Shinella zoogloeoides: one gene and its partners. The protein of the gene in region 1 interacts with the protein of each later gene in a pairwise test. Links are inferred from orthologs where the notes say so. Each region holds a gene or a part of one and is shown in the gene's direction. Other genes may lie near its edges. The genes, in order: dnaE, Q9316_RS02285 and dnaQ.

The links.
Region 2: the proteins of dnaE (region 1) and Q9316_RS02285 interact in binary tests that used the Escherichia coli proteins (3 or more experiments, as listed by UniProt). The link is inferred for Shinella zoogloeoides from one-to-one orthologs.
Region 3: the proteins of dnaE (region 1) and dnaQ interact in binary tests that used the Escherichia coli proteins (3 or more experiments, as listed by UniProt). The link is inferred for Shinella zoogloeoides from one-to-one orthologs.

Annotation. Positions count from the first base shown.
Region 1 is NZ_CP132311.1:1,261,587-1,266,855, forward strand. Bases 615-4,619 are described here. They hold dnaE (DNA polymerase III subunit alpha), read left to right. Parts: upstream 615-939; coding sequence 940-4,419; downstream 4,420-4,619. Other genes in these bases: Q9316_RS07205 (chloramphenicol phosphotransferase CPT family protein), read left to right, coding at 4,472-4,619. Also shown: Q9316_RS07195 (hypothetical protein), read right to left, coding at 1-563; more of Q9316_RS07205, read left to right, coding at 4,620-4,996; Q9316_RS07210 (L,D-transpeptidase family protein), read right to left, coding at 5,020-5,269. UniProt on the Escherichia coli protein: DNA polymerase III is a complex, multichain enzyme responsible for most of the replicative synthesis in bacteria. This DNA polymerase also exhibits 3' to 5' exonuclease activity. The alpha chain is the DNA polymerase catalytic subunit.
Region 2 is NZ_CP132311.1:269,712-273,974, forward strand. The notes cover bases 575-3,573. They hold Q9316_RS02285 (DNA polymerase III subunit gamma/tau), read left to right. Parts: upstream 575-1,131; coding sequence 1,132-3,015; downstream 3,016-3,573. Other genes in these bases: Q9316_RS02275 (HIT domain-containing protein), read right to left, coding at 575-890; Q9316_RS02290 (YbaB/EbfC family nucleoid-associated protein), read left to right, coding at 3,036-3,359; Q9316_RS02295 (LysE family translocator), read left to right, coding at 3,394-3,573. In the rest of the region: nudC (NAD(+) diphosphatase), read right to left, coding at 1-468; more of Q9316_RS02275, read right to left, coding at 465-574; more of Q9316_RS02295, read left to right, coding at 3,574-4,005; Q9316_RS02300 (MOSC domain-containing protein), read right to left, coding at 4,002-4,263. UniProt on the Escherichia coli protein: Part of the beta sliding clamp loading complex, which hydrolyzes ATP to load the beta clamp onto primed DNA to form the DNA replication pre-initiation complex.
Region 3 is NZ_CP132311.1:3,627,014-3,631,276, forward strand. What follows is about bases 534-3,532. They hold dnaQ (DNA polymerase III subunit epsilon), read left to right. Parts: upstream 534-1,680; coding sequence 1,681-2,385; downstream 2,386-3,532. Other genes in these bases: Q9316_RS18780 (shikimate dehydrogenase), read left to right, coding at 534-1,094; coaE (dephospho-CoA kinase), read left to right, coding at 1,091-1,681; secB (protein-export chaperone SecB), read right to left, coding at 2,467-2,943; Q9316_RS18800 (FxsA family protein), read right to left, coding at 3,016-3,474. Outside these bases: Q9316_RS18775 (Maf-like protein), read left to right, coding at 1-241; more of Q9316_RS18780, read left to right, coding at 234-533; Q9316_RS18805 (Tim44/TimA family putative adaptor protein), read left to right, coding at 3,628-4,263. UniProt on the Escherichia coli protein: DNA polymerase III is a complex, multichain enzyme responsible for most of the replicative synthesis in bacteria. The epsilon subunit contain the editing function and is a proofreading 3'-5' exonuclease.

The DNA of each region.
Region 1 (5,269 bases):
CAGATCGAGCGGCCGATATCGTCCTTCCAGTCCTTGAGCAGCACGAACTGCGCCTTGCCGGCGACAGGGCCGCCGCTCGTCTTGCCCTTGCCCGTCAGGACATTGAGGTCGCATTCGGCCCCGGCGTCCGGGTCGGTCGTGTCGTAGGAGGAGAAGGTGTAGCCCGCGACGATGAAGTCGAAATTGCGGTAGGCGATGGTCAGCGACTGCCGCCAGCGCTCCCGGCCGATCGAATCGTTCTTCGTCGTCAGCGTGAAGGAGCCGTTGGCGAGCGCCGTCAGCTCCGGCTCCTGCCCGTACAGCGTCAGGCTGCCCCAGACGCTGTTCGGCAGGGATAGGGCGAGCGTCAGCCGGTTTTCCTCGGGCTTGGCGACATAGACATAGATCCCGTTATCATCGCCGCCGTCGTCGCCGGGCGTCGCCACCACGGCAAGATCCGGCGTGCCGTCCTTGTTCCAGTCGCCGCTCGCCATGGCGATGATGCGGTCCGCCGGAAAGTCGGCCGCCACCGCGGCAGCGGGCAGGGTGGCCGAAAGCAGAAGGGCGGCAATCCAAGGTTTCATTCTCTTTTCCTCCGTGTGGTGGACGCGACCTTATTGCGCGCGACGACGTCGGTCCAGAGGGCCTGTGGAAAGCTGTTGACATGGGAACAATAATAGAACAAAATGAAAACATAATAGGAAAGGGAGCCACAATGACCGATTTTCTTCGTGATCTTGCTGCATTCACCTCCATGGCCATGTTCGTCGCCACCTTCTCCGTCATCCTCTTCGGAATCTGACGGTCACCATTCAATCCCGCAACACTGCGACCGGCCACGCGCGTCCTGCGCGTGGAAATCGGTTACAACATGTAGAGATCTCTGGACGAGCCGGGTCCGAATCCGCTTAAGCTTCCAGCCTTGACCGGAAGGAAGACATGATGGCGGACGAAGCGCGGATGACGGACGGCGAGACGATTGGGCAAACGCCGGAATTCGTGCACCTGCGCGTGCATTCGGCCTTCTCGCTTCTTGAGGGGGCTCTGCCTATCAAGAAGATCATCGGAAAGGCGACGTCCGACCAGCAGCCGGCGATCGCCATCACCGACACGAACAACCTGTTCGCGGCGCTCGAATTTTCGCAGAAGGCGATCGGCGAGGGCATTCAGCCGTTGATCGGCTGCCAGCTGTCGATCGACATGGAGGACGAGGGCGACGGCGAGCGGCGCGGGCCTCAGGCCCAGCTTGCAAAGCTGCCCTCGATCGTCCTGCTTGCGGCGACCGACGCCGGCTATGCGCGTCTCGTCGATCTCGTCAGCCGGGCCTATCTCGGCGGCGAGGGCGGCCAGTCGGTTCGCATCGCGCAAAGCTGGCTCGAGGAAGAGGGTTCCGAGGGGCTTATCGCGCTGACCGGCGCGCGCGGCGGGCCTGTCGACATGGCCTTCCTCGCCGGGCAGCCCGCCGTGGCGCGGGCGCGTCTCCAGGCATTGAAGCGCGTCTTCGGCGACAGGCTCTATATCGAACTGCAGCGGCACGGGCGCTACGACAAGCAGCACGAGCGGCGCATGGTCGAGCTTGCCTATGCGCAGGACGTGCCGCTGGTCGCGACCAACGAACCGTTCTTCCCGGCGCCGGACGATTACGATGCGCATGACGCGCTGATGGCGGTGGCACACAATGCGATGGTGTCGGACGACAACCGCTTCCGCCTGTCGCCCGACCATTACCTCAAGAGCCGCAAGGACATGGCGAAGCTCTTTGCCGACCTGCCCGAGGCGCTGGAGAACACGATCGAGATCGCACGGCGCTGCTCCTTCGTGCTGAAGACGCGCGGCCCGATCCTGCCGCGGTTCACCGGTGCGACGGACGATCCGGAGGAGGCCGAGCGCGCCGAATCGGCGGAGCTGCGCCGGCAGTCGGTGGAAGGGCTCGAAAGCCGCATGGCGCTGCTCGGCCTGACGCCGGGCTATACCGAACAGGACTACCGCGAGCGGCTGGATTTCGAACTCAGCGTCATCGAGCGCATGAAGTTCCCCGGCTACTTCCTCATCGTTGCCGACTTCATCAAATGGGCCAAGCAGCAGGACATTCCCGTCGGGCCGGGCCGCGGCTCGGGTGCGGGCTCGCTCGTCGCCTATGCGCTCACCATCACCGATGTCGATCCGCTGCGCTTCTCGCTGCTCTTCGAGCGCTTCCTCAACCCGGAACGCGTCTCGATGCCGGACTTCGACATCGACTTCTGCCAGGACCGCCGTGAAGAGGTGATCCGCTACGTGCAGCAGAAATACGGCCGCGAGCAGGTGGCACAGATCATCACCTTCGGTTCGCTGCAGGCGCGCGCCGCGCTGCGCGATGTCGGCCGCGTGCTGGAAATGCCCTATGGCCAGGTCGACAAGATCTGCAAGCTCGTGCCGAACAATCCGGCCAACCCGACGCCGCTTCATAAAGCAATCGAGGAAGAGCCGAAGCTGCAGGAAGAGGCGGAGAAGGAGCCGGTCGTCGCGCGCCTGCTCGACATCGCCCAGAAGATCGAGGGCCTCTACCGCCACGCCTCGACCCACGCCGCCGGCATCGTGATCGGCGACCGGCCGCTCTCCAAGCTCGTGCCGATGTACCGCGATCCGCGCTCCGACATGCCGGTCACGCAGTTCAACATGAAATGGGTGGAGCAGGCGGGCCTCGTCAAGTTCGACTTCCTCGGCCTGAAGACGCTGACGGTCCTGAAGACGGCGGTCGATTTCATCCGCAAGCGCAACATCGAGGTGAAGCTCGAAAGCCTGCCGCTCGACGATCAGCTAAGCTACGAAATGCTCTCGCGCGGCGAAACGGTCGGCGTGTTCCAGGTGGAAAGCGCCGGCATGCGCAAGGCGCTGATCGGCATGCGGCCCGACTGCATTGAGGACATCATCGCGCTGGTGGCGCTCTACCGTCCGGGCCCGATGGAGAACATCCCGGTCTACAACGCCCGCAAGCACGGCGAGGAGGAGATCGAGTCGATCCATCCGATGATCGACCACCTCCTGAAGGAAACGCAGGGCGTCATCGTCTACCAGGAACAGGTGATGCAGATCGCCCAGGTCCTGTCGGGCTATTCGCTCGGCGAGGCCGACCTTCTGCGCCGCGCCATGGGCAAGAAGATCAAGGAGGAGATGGACAAGCAGCGCGCCCGCTTCGTCGAGGGCGCGGTGAAGAACGGCGTGTCCAAGCCGCAGTCCGATCTCATCTTCGACCTCCTCGCCAAGTTCGCGAACTACGGCTTCAATAAGTCGCACGCCGCCGCCTACGCCATCGTCTCCTACCAGACGGCCTATCTGAAGGCGCATTACCCGGTCGAATTCCTCGCCGCGTCGATGACCTACGATATGTCCAATACGGACAAGCTGAACGATTTCCGGCAGGATGCCGGCCGTCTCGGAATCGAGGTCATCCCGCCCTCCATCCAGACGTCCTTCGCCCATTTCGAGACCGGCGAGAACCGCATCTACTATGCGCTCGCGGCCATCAAGGGCGTGGGCGAGGCGGCGGTGCAGCACATCGTGCAGATCCGCGGCGATGCGCCTTTCAAGTCGCTCGAGGACTTCTGCACGCGCATCGACCCGAAATTCGTCAACCGCCGCGTCTTCGAAAGCCTCATCGTCGCCGGCGCCTTCGATTGTTTCGGCCATGACCGCGCCGCCATGATCGCCGGCCTCGACCGCCTGCTGGGCGCCGCCCAGCGCGCGCAGGAGAACAAGGCGAGCGGGCAGGGCGATATTTTCGGCATGGGCGCTGCGACAGGGCCGGAGGTGATCACGCTGCCCGCCTACACGCCCTGGCTCGCCTCGGAGAAGCTGCACCGCGAATTCCAGGTGCTTGGCTTCTACCTGTCGGCGCATCCGCTCGATACCTATGCGCCGATCCTCGCCAAGATGCGCGTGCAGACCTTCGGCGACTTTTCCGCCGCGGTGAAGCGCGGCGCCACCGCCGGCCGCCTTGCCGGCACGGTAACCTCGAAGCAGGAGCGCAAGACGCGCACCGGCAACAAGATGGGCATCGTCGCCTTCTCGGATTCCTCCGGCCAGTTCGAGGCGGTGCTGTTTTCCGAAATGCTCAACCAGTACCGCGACCTGCTCGAGGCGGGCAAATCGCTGGTGATGACCGTGCAGGCGGAAGAGCGGCCGGAGGGCATCGGCCTGCGCATCCAGACGCTGCGCTCGCTTGAGGAGGAATCGCTTCACACCCAGAAGGCGCTACGCGTCTATGTCCGTGATTCTGGCCCGCTGCGCTCCGTCGCGGCCCATCTCAACACCAAGGGCGACGGCCTCGTCTCCTTCATCGTCATCAAGGACAGCGGCCAGCGCGAAATCGAGGTGGAGCTGAACGAACGCTTCCGCATCTCCCCCGAAATCGCCGCCGCCATGCGCTCGACGCCGGGCGTGCTGGATGTGGAACTGGTCTGAGGGAGCGCCTCCGCTTTTGGACAATTCTCGGCACGATTGGAAGAAAGCCGGCATGCAGCGTGGTCGCATCATTCTATTGAACGGCACTTCGAGTTCGGGGAAAACAACGCTCGCCAAGGCTCTCCGGGCGGCAATGGCTGAACCCTTCTGCTACTACGCTTCGGACCAGCTCGCAGAGGGCGGTTTCCGGGCCATCAGACAAAAGGCGCGGGACGCCGGACTTCGGGATGAACGCGCCAGGTTCTTTGACGGCTTTCATCGCTCGATCGTCTCTTTTGCCGAAGCGGGCAATGATATCCTCGTCGAACATATCGTCGAGGAGTCCCACTGGGCTCAGCAGCTAAAGAACCTGTTCACGCCCTTTGATACTTTCTGGGTGGGCGTGCATGCCCCTCTTGCCGAGATAGAGCGGCGTGAGCGCGAGCGTGGCGACCGCGCGATCGGTGAAGCCCGGTATCACCTGAAAACGCACGACTACTGCCAATACGACATCGAGGTCGATACGACACAGCCGAGTGATTCCGTCGTGGCAACAATAATCGAGGCATGGCGCTCGCGCCCGTTGGCGTCCTCATAGGGCGCGAGGCTTTACCCTCGATTTCAGTTCACAACCGTAACTGAAGACTTCTTCTTTTTCTTCTTCTTTACCCTCTGCACCGCCGAGGCATCGGCCTTCTGCACCTTTCGCGTCACGGTGATGAAATCCGTGCCGTCGCCGGTTTCCGGGCCGAGGCCTATGTCGGAGATGGAGAGGGAGGCGCCTTCGCCCATCAGGCTGGAAATGCGGGTGCGCATGTCCTGCGGAATGTCGAAGCGGTCGAGCGTCCTGGCAATGGCGTCCGGTGCGGCT
Region 2 (4,263 bases), 990 kb from region 1 along the record:
CGAGCCGCACTTGCCGCAGAAGCGGTTGTTGGCGTTCCAGGTCATCAGGCTGGAGGCCTGGGCGAACTGGCCGAGCAGATCATCGTCGAGCATCTGCTGGCGGTAGAGCGTGCGCCCGTCCGTCGCCTTCAGCGGCTCGTGCAGCGTGTCTGGATCGGCGCGCACGGGAATGGCCAGCCGCGGTTCGCCGTTCTTGAGGTAGCCGAGCAGGATGGCCTCTTCCGGCACCGGATCCAGCCCCGCCAGCTCGTAGGGGGCGAAGAGCGGATCGATGATCTTCTCGTCATGCTTGACGACCAGCTTGCCGCCGGCGATCGCGAAGGCGTGCACCGTTTCCGCCTTGAAGGCCTGTTCCAGGCAGTCCGGCGCGCGGTGCTCCGACTGGCGGTCGAGGCTGTTTTCCGCAAACGCCACCATGGTGCTGGGTTCGGGGTGCGGGCGGTAGAAATCGAAAAGCGATGGCTTCATGGTGCGAGCGCGTCCAGCAGCTTGGCCGCAAAGGCCTTGGTTTCCTCGGCCGAGCGCGGCTCGGCGGTGCCATAGCCCCAGATCGGGCCGGGCCAGTTCGGGTCGCCCTCGCTGCGCGCGACGACATGGACGTGGAGCTGGCGCACGATGTTGCCGAGCGCGCCGATATTGATCTTCGTTGCCCCCGTCACCGCCTTCAGCGTCTCGGCCACCAGCACCGTCTCGAAGGTCAGCATGGTCTGGTCGAGCGGCGTCAGGTCGAAGATTTCGGTGACATCCGGGCGCTGCGGCACGAGCACCAGCCATGGCCAGCGCGCATCCTTCATCAGGCGCAGTTCGCACAGGCCGATCTTCGTTACGAGATCGCTGTCGCGCGCCAGCCGTTCGTCGAGTTGAAAATCGCTCAAGGGGTTCTCCCGCATGCATCTTTCATAGAGTCATGCCACGCACCCGATTTCCCTCCAACAGTTTTTTGTCGCCCGCGCTTGCATTCGGATGGAATATTGCCGATATGGGGAGCGGGAGGTTGGTGGTGGACGAGCCACTCGCCAACCGGGTCAGGTCCGGAAGGAAGCAGCCCTAACGAGCCCCGGCACGGGTCATCGTGCCAGCCTCCCACCTTACCGTCCTGTCGGGACAGACGTTCGATTAACGGCAGGGTCGATGAACGACGTAACCACAAATCCGTCCAACGAAAAACCGGCCGCCTACCGCGTCCTTGCGCGAAAATACCGGCCGAAGGATTTTTCGGACCTGATGGTCGGCCAGGAGCCGATGGTCCGCACGCTGACCAACGCGTTCGAGACCGGCCGCATCGCGCAGGCCTACATGCTGACGGGCGTCCGCGGCGTCGGCAAGACGACGACCGCCCGCATCCTCGCCCGCGCGCTGAACTACAAGACAGCGGAGATCGACAAGCCGACGATCGATCTTCGTATTCCCGGCGAACATTGCCAGGCGATCATGGAAGGCCGGCATGTCGACGTCATCGAGATGGACGCGGCCTCCCATACCGGCATCGACCACATCAGAGAAATCATTGAGCAGGTGCGCTACCGCCCGGTCTCGGCGCGCTACAAGGTCTATATCATCGACGAGGTGCACATGCTCTCGACGCAGGCCTTCAACGGCCTGTTGAAGACGCTCGAGGAGCCGCCGGAGCACGTCAAGTTCATCTTCGCGACGACGGAAATCCGCAAGGTTCCGATCACCGTCCTGTCGCGCTGCCAGCGTTTCGACCTGCGCCGCATCGGCGCGTCAGACCTCGTCGGCCTCTTCACCACCATTCTCGGCAAGGAAGCCGTCGATTTCGAGCCGGATGCGCTCGCCATGGTCGCCCGCGCGGCCGAGGGTTCGGCGCGTGACGGCCTGTCGCTGCTCGACCAGGCGATCGCCCATGGCGCGGGCCGTGTCGAGGTCGATGCCGTTCGCTCCATGCTCGGCCTTGCCGACCGCGCCCGCATCGTCGACCTCTTCGAGCATATCGTGAAGGGCGATGCAGCCGCCGCGCTTGCCGAATTCGCCGCGCAGTACGAGGCGGGCGCCAGCCCGTCCGTCGTGCTGACGGACCTTGCCGATTTCACCCATCTCGTCACCCGCATGAAATACGTGCCCGATGCGGCCGGCGACCAGTCGCTGAGCGAGGTCGAGCGCGTGCGCGGCGTCGAGTTCGCCAACTCCATCGCCGTCACCGCGCTGTCGCGCATGTGGCAGATGCTGCTGAAGGGCATCCCGGAAACGGAGGCCTCCAGCCGCCCGGCCGGCGCCGCCGAGATGGTCATCATCCGTCTTGCGCATGCCGCCAATCTTCCCTCGCCGGAAGAGGCTGCGCGCCGCCTGGCCGAGCTTTCCAGCGGGGACGGCGGCGGCAACGGCGCCCGCGCGCCGCAATCCGGCGGCAATGGCGGCCAGCCGACGGCACAGTCCGCCGTTTCCGCCGTCGCGCGGCAGCCGGACGCGCCGGCCCAGCGCGCGCAGGCGGGCGGCGGGACGGTGGCCATGCTGCGCTCCGTGCCGCAGGCCGAGCCGGCAGTCCAGCCCGTCGGCCGCACCGAGGCCGCGCCGGCCGCGCAACCCGCGGCCGTGCCAAGCGTGCCGGTCAACTCGATTTCAGACGTGGCCGACCTTTGCACCAGGAATCGCGACATCCGCCTGCGCGCCCTCGTGCGCGCCTTCGTGCGGCCGGTGAAGGTCGAGGCGGGGCGGCTCGAGATCAGCCTGACGAACGATGCACCGAAAACGCTGGTCGCCGACCTCTCCAATCGGCTCCAGGAATGGACCGGCATCCGCTGGCTGGTAATCCTGTCGCGCGAGGCCGGCGGGCCGACCCTGGCCGAGGCCGAGGCGATGGCGCAGGAAGCGCGCGTTGCCGATGCGCGCCAGGACCCGGACGTCGCCGCCATCCTGCAACGCTTCCCCGGCGCCAAGATCACCGACGTGCGCATCAAGGTGCAGGAAACGGAAGACGAGGCCGAGACCGTCGAGGTGGCGGCCGTTGCGGAATCCGCCGAGGGCGACATCCTGCCCGGCGACGATATCGAACACTAGGATAAAAAGAGGAGAGGCCGATGCGTGACATCATGGGCATGATGGGCAAGGTCAAGGAAATGCAGGCCAAGATGGAGAAGATGCAGGAGGAGATCGCCGCGCTCGAAGTGAGCGGCTCCTCCGGCGGCGGGCTCGTCTCGGTCACGCTCGACGGCAAGGGCAACCTCAAGGGCCTGAAGATCGACCCTTCGCTCTTCAAGGAAGACGATGTCGAGATCCTCGAAGACCTGATCGTCGCCGCCCACAAGGACGCCAAGGACAAGGCCGAGGCCGAAGCCGCCGAAAAGACCAAGGCGCTGACCGCCGGCCTGCCGATCCCGCCCGGCTTCAAACTGCCGTTCTGATCCTGTAGGGTCGGGCTTTGCGAGGAGAGATCCGATGAGCCTGACGACCCTGCTTGTCTTTGCCGGCGCGCTGATGATGGCAGCCGGTTCGCCCGGCCCGAGTATCGCTGCGCTGGTCGCCCGGGTGCTCTCGCGCGGGCCGAGGGATGTGCTGCCCTTCCTCGCCGCCATGTGGATCGGCGAGGGTATCTGGCTCACCTGCGCCGTGCTGGGCCTCGCGGCTATCGCCGAAACCTTCCACGGCGCCTTCGTCGCCATCAAATGGCTCGGCGTCGCCTACCTGCTCTATCTCGCCTGGAAGATGTGGTTCGCCCCGACCGAGACGGGCGATGAGGCGCTGCCCGAGGCGCGCTCCGGATTGAAGCTGTTCTTCGCCGGGCTGACGGTGACGCTCGGCAATCCCAAGATCATGATGTTCTACGTCGCGCTGCTGCCGGCGATCATCGATCTTGGCGCCGTCACGCTGGTCGGCTGGGCGGAGCTGGTGGCGACCATGTTCGTCGTGCTCGTCGCCATCGACCTCGCCTGGGTGTTCCTCGCCGCGCGCGCCCGGATGTTCCTGAAGAGCCCGCGCGCCGTGCGCATCGCCAACCGCGTCAGCGCCGGCACCATGGCCGGCGCCGCGGCGGCCATTGCCGCCCGCTAGCCGGTCAGGGCGGCGCGCAGCTTGTCGTTGATCGGGGCGGCGAGGTAGCGGATGCGGTCTTCCTCGGAAATGTTCCTGCCATAGGTGCGCAACAGTTCCGGCATGGTGACCGGCTCGCCGTCGAACGGCGCATAGGTCACGGTATCGCCGGCCTGGATCACCCCGTCGCGCAGGACGCGGCAGTAGAAACCCGGCCGGCCGGCCTGCAGGAAGCGCCGCGCGAAGGCCGGATCGCCCATGCGCGCGGTGAGCGTATTG
Region 3 (4,263 bases), 2.4 Mb from region 1 along the record:
GACGCTCTGGAACAATGTTTCCGTCGCCCACCTGACGATGCGGCCTCTGTCGGAACAGTTCATCGACCGTCATCTGGCGCGCGTCGGGACGCGGGTGCTGGCGAGCGTCGGCGCCTATCAGCTCGAGGGCGAAGGCGTGCAGCTCTTCGAGCGCATAGACGGCGATTATTTCACCATTCTCGGCCTGCCGCTGCTGCCGCTGCTGGCTAAACTTCGCGATCTCGGTGCCATCGATGCATGATTCACGTGAAACATCCGCCCGCCATGCCTTCGTCACCGGCTATCCGGTGAAGCATTCCCGTTCGCCGCTGATTCATGGCTACTGGCTGGAAGCACTTGGATTGGCTGGGTCTTACACACGGCAGGAAATTTCCCCTGAGAATTTCGCCGGCTTCATTTCTCGGTTGAAAAGCGGCGAATCCGGCTTCATCGGCGGCAATGTCACCATTCCGCACAAGGAAACGGCGTTCAGGCTCGCCGATCGGCCGGACGCACTCAGCGAAGAACTCGGCGCATCCAACACGCTCTGGCTGGAAGACGGCGCGCTGTGCGCCACCAATACGGACGGCTACGGCTTTCTCGCCAATCTCGACGCGGCGGCACCGGGCTGGGACAAAACGGATCGCGCCGTCGTGCTCGGGGCAGGGGGCGCGAGCCGCGCGATCATCCAGGCGGTGCGTGACCGCGGTGTCGGCGAAATCCATGTGGTGAACCGTACCCTCGGCCGGGCGCAGGAGCTTGCCGACCGCTTCGGGCCGAAGGTGCATGCCCATGGGCTGGCGGCGCTGGCGGAGGTTTCGAAAGGGGCAGGGCTTTTCGTCAACACGACGTCGCTCGGCATGGACGGCGAGCCGGCGCCCGATTTCGATTTCTCGCCGCTGGCCGCTGGCGCGGTGGTAACCGATATCGTTTATGTGCCGCTCGTCACGCCGATCCTGCGTCAGGCGGCGGAGCAGGGCTTCGCCACCGTCGATGGGCTCGGCATGCTGCTGCACCAGGCAGCGCCGGGTTTTGAAAAATGGTTCGGCACGCGGCCGGTCGTCGATGCGCACCTGCGCAACCTCATTCTCGCGGACATGGAGAAACATCGATGATCGTGCTCGGCCTTACCGGATCAATCGGAACGGGCAAGTCGACGACGGCCGCCATGTTCCATGATCTCGGCGTGCCGGTTCACGATGCCGATGCGACGGTGCACGATCTCTACCGTCGGGAAGCGGTGGCGCCGGTGAAGGCGCGTTTTCCGCAAGCCGTGCGGGACGGCGCCATCGACCGCAAGGCGCTGTCCGCCATCCTCGCCCAGTCCCCCGAACGGTTCGGCGAACTGGAGACGATCATCCATCCTCTCGTGCGGGCGCGTGAGATGGCCTTTCTCGATGCGGAGCGGCAGAACGGTTCGGCCCTGGTCCTGCTCGACATCCCGCTGCTCTACGAGACGGGCGGCGAGGCGCGGGTGGACAAAGTCGTCGTCGTCACCTGCGATCCCGAGACGCAAAGGCGGCGGGTGCTCGCCCGGCCGGGCATGACGGAGGAGAAATTCGCGCTCATCCTGTCGCGCCAGATGCCTGATGCGGAAAAGCGGCGGCGGGCGGATTTCGTCATCGATACGGGCAAGGGGCTTGAAGCGGCGCGCAAACAGGTGGAAGAGGTGATCGACATCTTGAAGGGACGGGGCGGCTGATGCGCGAAATCATCTTCGATACGGAAACGACCGGCCTCGACAACAAGCTCGACCGCGTCATCGAAATCGGCGGCGTGGAGCTGGACAACCATTTTCCGACCGGCCGAGTCCTGCACCTCTATATCAATCCCGGCGACCGCAAGGTCCATCCGGATGCGATGGCCGTGCACGGCATCACGGATGAGTCCCTGAAGGACAAGCCGCCCTTCGCCGATGTGGCGAACCAGATCCTCGAATTTTTCGGCAATGCCCGCTGGGTGGCGCATAACGCCAACTTCGACATGGGCTTCATGAATGCCGAGTTCGACCGCCTCGGCCTGCCGCCGATCGCGTCGGATCAGGTGACGGACACGTTGGCGCTCGCCCGCCGCAAGCATCCGATGGGGCCGAATTCGCTCGATGCGCTGTGCCGGCGCTACGGCATCGACAATTCGCACCGCACGAAACACGGCGCGCTCCTCGACTCCGAACTGCTCGCCGAAGTCTATATCGAGATGATCGGCGGCCGCCAGGCGGCGCTCGGCCTCGGCACGGCGGAGAGCGGCCGCAACACGCTGGTCGAGGCGGAGGACGAAGTCATCCTGCCGCTCGGCGTGCGGCCGAAACCGCTTGCCCCCCGGCTGTCCGAAGAGGACCGGGCCGCCCATGCCGCCATGGTGGCGAAGATGGGCGGCAAGGCGATCTGGGCGAAATACGGCGATTGAATCCGGCGCACTGAAAATCGCCCAAAGAAAATGCCCGGTCACGACGTGCCGGGCATTTTGCATTCGGAAGATTGTCAGGCCTCAGTTGGCCTGGACCTTCGCCTTGACCTGCTCCTCGGCCATGCGCTGGGCAAACATCTGGGCGAAATCGATCGGGTCGATCATCAGCGGCGGGAAGCCGCCGTTGCGGGTGGCGTCGGAGATGATCTGACGGGCGAAGGGGAAGAGCAGGCGCGGGCACTCGATGAAGAGGACCGGCAGCATGTGCTCCTGCGGGAAGCCCGTGACGCGGAAGACGCCGCCATAGGCAAGCTCTGCATTGAAGAGGACCTTGTCGCCGTCCTTGGCTTCCGCATTCAGCGAGAGGATGACGTCGAAGTCATTCTCGGCGAGCGGATTGGCATTGACGTTGACGCTGATATTGATCGCCGGCGCCTTGTCGCGGGCCTGCAGCGACCGCGGCGCACCCGGATTTTCGAAGGAGAAGTCCTTCACGTACTGCGCCAGAATATTGAGCGAAGGGCTCGCGGCGTTGTTCTCGGTTGCTGCATCGGTCATGCTGTTATCCTCGGGGACTTGGAAAAGTCAGGCCATCTAACATTTCGGCAGAAGCCTTACAACCCTGGGCCCTCAGGCCCGGCCGTCGCGATGGAAGTCGTCTTCGTCGAGGTCGATCGTGCGCTGCGGGCCGGTCTCGGGCCGGCCGCCGGGGCGCATTCCGCCGATATCGACCACAACGACGTTGCGCATCAGCCGGTTCCAGAGAAAAGAGCGGACGGGCGGCAAAAACAGCGCAAGGCCGAGGATATCGGTCAGGAAGCCGGGAATGAGCAGCAGGATGCCCGCAATGAGGATCATCGCCGCGTCGAGCAGTTCCTTGCCGGGCGCGCGGCCCGTCTCGCCCGATTGCCGCAGCCGGGCAAGCACGCCGAAACCCTGGATGCGCATCAGCACGATACCGGCGATGGCCGAAAGCACGACCAGCGACAGCGTGGGCAGCAGGCCGATCCGCCGCCCGACGAGGATGAAACAGGCGATTTCCGCCAGCGGCAGCAGCAGGACGAAGAGGGGGATAAGGAGTCTGGGCATGGTTTTCTCTGTCGAACGGATTCTGGCGGGCGGAGACCTCCGGCGACGGTTCCGCGCATCTTCGCCGCATTCACGTCATCGCCATTTGAATGATGCGTCTTTGCGGACTATATGGGAAAGGAACAAAAAACAGAAACCGGCAGCGGATCGATAATGGGCTCATTCGACTTTGTAACGATTTTCTTCCTTGTGGCTGCGGTGGTCATCTTCCTGCAATTGCGCAGTGTGCTTGGCCGGCGCACCGGCAGCGAGCGTCCGCCGTTCGATCCCTATTCCAAGCGGGAAGCCGCAGGCGAGGTCGATTCGGCCGACCGCGGCAAGGTCGTGACGCTGCCGCGGCGCGACGGCACCGATGAGGACGAAAATCCCTACGCCGCCATCGACAGCTTCGCCGCGCCGGGAACGCCCCTCAACGATCAGCTGCGCACGGTCGCCAAGGTCGACGCGTCCTTCAACCCGAAGGAATTCGTCAACGGCGCCCGCATGGCCTACGAGATGATCGTCGTCGCCTTTGCCGATGGCGACCGCAAGACGCTGAAGAACCTCCTCTCCCGGGAGGTCTACGAGGGTTTTGACGCGGCCATCTCCGAACGCGAGAGCAAGGGCGAGGTCGTCCGTTCCAGCTTCGTCGGCATCGAGAAGGCCGATATCGTCGGCGCCGAGGTCAAGGACAGCGAAGCGAACGTGACGGTGCGCATCGTCAGCCAGCTGATCTCCGCCACCTATGACAAGGCCGGCGCGCTGGTCGATGGCGATGCGGATACGGTGGCCGAGGTCAACGACCTCTGG